Regions from separate parts of the Cobetia sp. MB87 genome, predicted to be linked through region 1. Evidence: riboswitches for the same ligand, from Rfam matches in the RefSeq annotation. Region 1 holds a riboswitch; the other holds the start of a gene.
What was found. Region 1 has a riboswitch for thiamine pyrophosphate ahead of tenA (thiaminase II). Riboswitches for the same ligand answer to the same signal wherever they lie in the genome.
Positions count from the first base shown of each region.

Region 2: linked by a shared signal. The riboswitch ahead of CDPAHKCJ_RS09405 (ABC transporter ATP-binding protein) and the one ahead of tenA (thiaminase II) in region 1 are both predicted to bind thiamine pyrophosphate.

Region 1 is NZ_VFBC01000005.1:296,717-300,891, forward strand. It holds gene CDPAHKCJ_RS04640 (TIGR04283 family arsenosugar biosynthesis glycosyltransferase) at 295-1,005, shown strand; gene CDPAHKCJ_RS04645 (TIGR04282 family arsenosugar biosynthesis glycosyltransferase) at 1,049-1,723, shown strand; TPP riboswitch at 1,855-1,981, shown strand; gene tenA (thiaminase II) at 2,129-2,788, shown strand; TPP riboswitch at 2,949-3,089, shown strand; gene thiC (phosphomethylpyrimidine synthase ThiC) at 3,216-4,175, shown strand, end outside.
Region 2 is NZ_VFBC01000007.1:760,133-764,307, reverse strand. It holds gene CDPAHKCJ_RS09415 (potassium/proton antiporter) at 1-1,069, opposite strand, end outside; gene CDPAHKCJ_RS09410 (hypothetical protein) at 1,207-2,172, opposite strand; TPP riboswitch at 2,349-2,462, shown strand; gene CDPAHKCJ_RS09405 (ABC transporter ATP-binding protein) at 2,521-3,273, shown strand; gene CDPAHKCJ_RS09400 (ABC transporter permease) at 3,270-4,037, shown strand.

The DNA of each region.
Region 1 (4,175 bases):
AGAAATGTAGTCCTGTGTCCCCACATGCGCCCAATGGCCATCTAGGCATCGTGTGTCCATGGAGCGACACTGAGGCCACGCCAAGCGTTTAATGAACGATGACGCGTTGAGAGAGCGTCGTTCGCTCGTGCATCCAGCCTACAGACTCATGCGTATGATCCAACGAATACGCCATCGTCGGAGCCTGCCGCCATGAACCAGCAGCCACCCCCAGCATCACGGACGCCCGCCAGCCGGGACTCCCTGTCGAGCACATGCACGCACCTGACGCGCGCTCCCTGGCTGAGCATCGTGATGCCGGTGCATGACGAGGCAGCCGGCATCGTGCAAACCCTCATTGCCCTGAGTCGCCTGCGCGCGGGCGGCGACTGTGAAGTGATCGTGGTGGATGGTGGCTCGACGGATGGCACCCCCTCACTGGCCCGACCGCTGTGTGATGTCGTGCTGAGCAGTGAGCCGGGCCGGGCACGCCAGATGAATGCCGGAGCCGCGCGTGCACGCGGAGAATGGCTGCTGTTTCTGCATGCCGATACCGACTTGCCCGACAATGCGCTGGCATTGCTCAAGGAGGCCGTCACGACGCATCGCCGCAGCGACTGGGGCCGCTTCGATGTCAGCATCAAGGGCGAATCGCCGTGGTTACCGATGATCGCCGCCATGATGAATCTGCGCTCGCGGCTGACCAGCATCAGCACGGGCGACCAGACCCAGTTCGTGCAACGCTCGACCTTCGAGGCCATCGGCGGCTTTGCCGACATGCCACTGATGGAAGATATCTGGCTGAGTGCCCAGCTCAAGCATCTGACCCCGCCAATGAACCTGACGGCGCGTGTCACGACAAGCGGTCGACGCTGGGAGACCCACGGCGTCTGGCGCACCATCGTCAAGATGTGGGGGCTGCGGCTGGCGGCCTGGTGTGGCGTCTCCCCTGCACGTCTGGCACGCCTCTACGGCTATCGCGCCGCAGCGCAGGCCTGTGAGCAGCGCGGCATGCCCCATGCGTGATACGGCGTTGCCTACCTTGCCCACCGCTGATAACGCGTCAAAGGTGCGCCCGACTCTCATCATCTTCGGTCGCCTGCCCATCGCCGGCCACTGCAAGACACGCCTGATTCCCGCACTCGGCCCCGAGGGTGCAGCTCGACTCTATGAGCGGATGCTGAGCCATATCGTTGACCAGACCTGCGCCGCGCGCCTCGGCAAGGTCGTGGTGATGCTGACGCCCTCTGCCGAGCCGTCGAGTCATACCCCTGAACAGGCGGCTCTGCGAGCAGCACTTGAATCCCGGCTGCGAAGCGTTGTCGATGCCTCTGCCGACCTCACCTTCGAGGCACAGCCGCAGGGAGATCTCGGTGAGCGAATGTCCCGGGCCATGGCCCGGCATCTGCCCGAGGGGCCGGTGTTATTAATGGGCTCCGATCTGCCGGCACTGGACAGCCAGCGTCTGCGTGAAGCAGCCCACAGACTACGCACCCACGACGCGGTCCTGCAGCCCACCGACGATGGCGGCTATGGCTTGATCGGTCTCAAGACGCCCTGCCCGCAGGCCTTTCTGCTGCCCCGATGGAGTCATGCCCATGTCTGCCGGGATACTCTAGAGCTGCTGGCACGGGCCGGGAAAACGGCCGCTTGCCTGCCGATCAGCTGGGATGTCGATGAGCCGCGTGACCTGGAGCGTCTTTCGTGCCACCTGCCGGCGCTCATGGCCGACCTTGCCGCTTGAGGCTCTTAGCAAGTCCGCTTAAGGCTCTTCACACGCCCGGCATGCCTCCCAAAGTCGTATGCATTTTTGCTCACACTGCCCTTCTTCTGCGCCGCAGGGCTGTTACACTCGCTGCACAGTGACTCACATGTCACAGCTTGACGGGGTGCCGGTAAGACCGGCTGAGATGTCATGCGCAGGCAATGTCCTTGCGTGAATGACGATCCCGCCGAACCTGATCCGGCTAGTACCGGCGTAGGGATCAAGCGCGAAGCGATGCCACTCGATATCGTCACCACTTTCTCACGGTGACTGTCGGCACCTCCCCCCGCTTTTCCCCTGCTCCTGTTCCGGTACTGGCCACGCTTGCGCCAGAGACCTGTCGCCCCATCACGGGTCGTCAGCACGCTCACCGAGGGATGCGTCATGCCTAGTTTCAACGACCTGACCAGTGCCTGCGCCGAGGAATGGCGTGACTATCTCGAGCACGACTTCGTTCGCCAGCTGGGCGAAGGTCGTCTGCCGGAGGAGTCCTTCCGCCATTACCTGCAGCAGGACTACCTGTTCCTGATCCACTTCGCGCGCGCCTGGGCGCTGGCCGCCTACAAGAGCCGCACCCTCGCGGAGCTGCGTCAGGCCACGGCCAGTCTCGACACCATCCTCAATACCGAGCTCGATCTGCATATCGGCTACTGCAGCGAGTGGGGCATCAGCGAGGATGACCTGAGCGAGCTGCCGGAATCGCGCGCCACCCTGGCCTATACCCGTTACGTGCTCGATTGCGGCCAGCGCGGTGACCTGCTCGATCTGCATGTGGCGCTCGCGCCCTGCCTGATCGGCTACGGCGAGATCGCCGAGTGGCTGCTCGATCAGGACATCACCGAGATCGAGAACAACCCGTACGCGGACTGGATCGCGATGTACTCAAGCGATGACTTCAAGGAAGCCGTCGAAGCTGAACGTGAATGGCTGGATGCGCGTCTCTCGGAGGTCTCGGAGCGCCGACTGGGTGAACTGGTCGATGTCTTCCGGGACGCCACGCGACTCGAGATCGACTTCTGGCAGATGGGCCTCGATCGCGACTGAATCATGACAGACTGACGTCCCGGCGCTCGCCATGAGCCGCCCGGGATGACGCCATCCCCCCTGGATGGCACGACTGACAGGCCAACAGAGCCTGGATGCGAGAACGCTTTCCGAGGCAAGCCTGACGCTTCGGGCAACACACTTTCGCATTGAAATCTGCACACGCTTGACGGGGTGCCGGTGGAACCGGCTGAGATCCTGCATGCATGCTTCGCCGCCCTGACGCGCGAGCTTGCCAGCAAGGGGTCCCGTGGAACCTGAACCGGTTAGGACCGGCGTAGGAATCAAGCTGATGGCCAGCCGCTGCGCGCGGCCGCCTCGCTCCCGGGCCACCTGTTGGCAAGGAGTCGGTGACGACCATCCTCTCCCTGCGCACGGTCTTCCCATGATGACGTCAGCCGTGACGTCGCCCTTTGAGGAGACCTGCATGAGCACTGCCCCGACGACACAAGACCCGCAAGCCATCAACGCCGCCGAGTCACCGCTCGCCTCGCAGCCTGATGCTGCCCCCAAGGCACGCGCGCGTGCCGGTCGCAAGGATGGCAGCCGCCACCTCGCCAGCGAAGCACAGGTCGACGCCGCCGCCATCGCGCCGCTGAGCGGCTCGCGCAAGATCTATATCGAAGGCTCCCGCCCGGACATCCGCGTGCCCATGCGCGAGATCGGCTGTTCGCCGACCCAGACCTCCAGCGGTCTGGAAGAGAACCCGCCGATCGTCGTCTACGATACCTCCGGCCCCTACACCGATCCGGCGGTCGAGATCGACATCCGCCGGGGTCTGGCGCCGCTGCGCGAGAAGTGGATCGAGGAACGCGGTGATACCGAACAGCTCAACCAGCTGAGCAGTGAATATGGCCGCGTGCGCCAGGCCGACCTGCGCCTGTCGTCACTGCGTTTCGAGCTGGACCACCGCCCGCGTCGTGCCCTGCCGGGCAAGAATGTCACCCAGCTGCACTATGCGCGCCAGGGCATCATCACGCCGGAGATGGAATACATCGCAATTCGCGAGAATCAGCGTCGTATCGCGCTGCGTGAGGAGTATCAGGGCAGCGAATCCGTCGAGAGCATTCTGGGCCACCAGCACCCGGGCCACAGCTTCGGCGCCAACCTGCCCGACGAGATCACCGCGGAATTCGTGCGTGAGGAAGTCGCACGCGGCCGCGCCATCATTCCCGCCAACATCAATCACCCGGAAAGCGAGCCGATGATCATCGGCCGCAACTTCCTGGTGAAGGTCAACGGCAACCTGGGCAACTCGGCGGTCACCTCCTCCATCGAGGAAGAGGTCGACAAGATGACCTGGGCGATCCGCTGGGGCTCCGACACCGTGATGGATCTCTCGACCGGCGCCAACATCCACGAGACCCGTGAATGGATTCTGCGCAAC
Region 2 (4,175 bases), on a different contig from region 1:
CGGTGATCACCGGGAAGATCGCCAGCACGATCGGCACCGCTCCTCGCAGCCCGACCCAGCTGATGAACCACAGCTCGCGCCAGCGGAAGCGGAAGAACGGCTTGAGACACAGAATGACCGCCAGCGGGCGCACCACCAGAATCAGCGCCACGCTGAGGATGGCGGCCGGCAGCGCGAACTGCAGCATGGTCGAGGGCGAGACCAGCAGGCCCAGCATCAGGAACAGCACGATCTGCGAGAGGTGTGCCAGGCCATCATGCACCGGCAGGATGTGCTCCAGGTGGCGGCCGGGGTGATTGCCGATCATCAGGCCGCACAGATAGATGGCAAGGAAACCGCTGCCGCCCATCTCATTGGTGGTGGCGAACAGGCTCAAGCCCAGCGCCAGCGCCAGCAGCGAATAGAGGCCGGGCGCAAGATCCAGGTAGCGCATCAGGCGGGCGATCAACCAGCCGCCGGCGATCCCCATCGCGGCACCGACACCGAACTGCAGCAGGAAGCTCATGATGCCCGACGCGACGCCGGAGAGCTGACCTGTCAGGATCTCGGCCAACGTGATGGTCAGGAAGATCGCCATCGGGTCGTTGGTGCCGGACTCGATTTCCAGCGTCGCACCGACACGCTCATTGAGGTGAACGCCCTGGCCGCCCAGTAGCGAGAAGACCGCCGCGGCGTCGGTGGAGCCGACGATGGCCCCGACCAGCAGGCCTTCGATCAGGGTGAGGTCAAACAGCCACATGGCCAGAAGTCCCACCAGGCCGCTGGTCATGAAGACCCCGACGGTGGCCAGCACCAGCGCCGGTTTCAGGCCGGCACGAAACGTGGACAGCCGTGTGCGCAGGCCGCCATCGAGCAGGATGAGCGCCAGCGCCAGATTGCCGATCATGTAAGCGGATGAGGCGTCGTCGAACTGGATGCCCAGCACGCCATCTTCACCCGCCAGCATGCCAAGGCCGAGGAACAGCAGTAGCAGCGGCATGCCAAGACGCGCCGAGACGCGGCTGGCCAACACGCTCAAGGCGATCAGCGTGCCTGCCAGCAAGAAATAATAATTCAGGTTCTCTACCACGAGTGCTCCCCCGCCAAGCCCTACATCAGATCTCGAGTGACGTCCATGACGACTCACCCACAGTATTCCATGTCAGCGATGGGGCTGCAGAGAAATTTCACACCTTTCATGTACTTGCAGTGTGCAGCACGCCGATTTCACGCCAGGCTGCGCGGCGAGACCCAGGCAGGGGCTGCCGCAAGCTCAGCATAGGACCGCGGACCGAAGGCCTCCATCGCCCACAACAGCGCACGACACAGTTCACGCTGGCCATCGAGATCGATCATGCGTCCATGACGCGAATAGCCCTTCATGAAGGCCTGACGCTGCCCCGGCGTTTCCAGCAGCAACTCCACCAGCGTCCAGTCGAACTCGATCGGCGCCCACACCAGCGCCTCCCAATCGCTCCACACCCAGCCGGTGGCGGCGCACAGATATTGATCGGCGCGCATGTCCGGCAGACACCACACCGCGCGGGTCGGCGCCGGGAAGGTGCGCTTGAGTAGGGTGCCGAGTTCCGCGCGACGCGGGTGATGGGCGAGAAAGCGCGTGACGCGAGCATTCCAGTGCAATAGCGGCATCGGCTGCGCCAGCGGCTGACCGAAACCCGACACCGTGTCCTGATGCAGGCGACCGAGCTGATCGCCCAGCAGCTCACAGAAGGTGATACTGAGATCACTCGGCTGACCGCTGGACCACGGCAGATGCCAGATGGGCGCGCCATCGAGACGCCCCAGAAAGGTCAGGGGCAGCGGCGGAATCGGCAGGCGCGCGGGCAAGGCGCCCGCCAGTCGCGTCAGGCCATCCGGGGTCGCCCAGCGATCGGCGCCGAAGACCCCGCGCATGGCGCGCCAGAAGGGATCATGGTCTGGCCCGGTGCGCGCCAGCTTGATGAGGCCGGGCGTGCCGCCACGCTGGCGCCATAGCCAGTTGGCGCTATCCGGCCAGGCAAGAGCCAACGGTTCGAGCGGTTGGCCCAGATAGGTCGAGAGCCGTCGGGTCAGTGACTCCTCGGGCCAGCCCCTGGGTACGGGACGCGGCTCGCCCACGGCCTCAGTCGTACTCGGCCGCTGCGGGGGAACGGGATAACTGGAACAGGTCGAGAGATCCGGTGTGTCGGGCATGATGATCTCCTTGGGCTACACGTCTTGTTACAGTAATGCTCAGCATACCCAAGGCATGGCACATCGGCATAGTCCGTTTCGCACGCCGCCACTGCCCTGCCCACCTGACCCGGCCCCTGACCCGGCCCCTGACCCGCGTCGGACAAGACACCGGCAAGAGACTGACGTTACACTGTCGGTCTGGATGGGGGTGCCCGAGGATGGGCTGAGAGCCGCAGCGATACGTCGCGCGACAACCCCTGGAACCTGATCCGGTTGATACCGGCGGAGGGAATCCCCGACGCGTGCCCTGCACGGCGCGTCACCTGCTTCCTCCTGCCGGCACGCCGCCCGACCACGGAATTGCCTGTGTCGCTGGGACTCACCCTCAACAACGCACGAATCGATTACGCCGGCCACACGCTGTTCCGCGATATTTCCGCGCGTCTGGAGGCCGGTAGCTGGACGGCACTGCTGGGGCGCTCCGGCTGCGGCAAGAGTTCGCTGCTGCGCCTGCTGGCCGGCCTGGAGATGTCAGACCTCCACCAGCTCGACCTCGCCACCGATGACGGTCAGCCGCTGACCGACCGCGTGGCCTGGATGGCGCAGCAGGACCTGTTGCTGCCATGGCGGCGCGTCATCGACAACCTGTGGCTGGGCGATGACCTGCGCCGGCGGCCACGCAATCGCGAACTCGCTCATGAACTGCTGGCCGCGGTCGGGCTTGAGGGCCGTGAGCAGGCCTGGCCGGACGCTCTCTCCGGCGGCCAGCGCCAGCGCGTCGCCCTCGCCCGCACGCTCTACCAGCAGGCGCCGGTCGTGATGATGGATGAGCCGTTCTCGGCGGTGGATGCCATCACCCGTCTGGAGCTGCATGATCTGGCCAGCCGCCTGCTCAAGGGCCGCACCGTCCTGATGGTGACTCATGACCCGCTGGAGGCATTGCGCCTCGCCGATCAACTGCTGGTGCTGCGCCCCTCGAGCCTCCCGGGCCACGGCGCCGAGCTGGAACGCCTGCCGGGGCTTGGCGCCGCACGCCCGGTGCCGCTGGATGACCCGGCCCTGCCACCGGCGCAGGCGCAATTGATTGCCCGCCTGCGCGATAGCGAGGAGGCCGCATGAAACGTCTCCACGCCATGCGTCACCTCGTCATCAGCGCGCTCCTCCTGCTGGGACTTTGGCAGCTGATCATTGCTGTCACCGCCGTACCACCCTACATTCTGCCCACGCCGCAGGCCGTGCTCGAGGTCTTGATCCAGAAGGCGCCGCTGCTGGCCCATCACGCTGGCGTCACCATCAGCGAGATACTGGCCGGGCTGGTGCTGGGCATTCTGCTCGGCCTTGCCACCGCGCTGGCGCTGGCCTTCATTCCCCGCCTGCGCCGCACCCTGCTGCCGATGCTGCTGATCAGCCAAGTGATACCGCTGTTCGCGATCGCGCCGCTACTGGTGCTGTGGCTCGGCTATGACATGCTGTCCAAGGTGGTGATGGCGACGCTGATCATCTATTTCCCGGTCGCCTCCACCGGCTACGACGGCCTGCGTCAGACCCGACAGGGCTGGCTGGATCTTGCCCATACTCTGGGCGCCAGCCCATGGCGCCGACTGATCCATATCCAGCTGCCCGCCGCACTGCCGGCACTGGCCTCCGGCATTCGCATGGCCGCGACCGCCGCCCCCATCGGTGCCGTCATCGGGGAATGGGCCGGTGCCAGTCAGGGGCTGGGCTATCTGATGCTCAACGCCAACGCACGCATGGAGATCGACCTGATGTTCGCCGCCCTGCTGGTGCTGGTCGCCTTCTCCCTGCTGCTCTATTTCTCGCTGGATGCGCTGCTGCGCGCCCTGATGCCCTGGCACCGCGACCGGCTGACACGCCTGAGCTGACACGCCTGGGCTGGCACTCATGGGTCAAGACGACTGGCCTTCGGATAGACACTGCATGACCGCATGACCGCATGACCGCGATACCGAAAGACGCAACGACGCTCGGTGCTCGGCGCTCGGCGCTCGGCGCTCGAACAA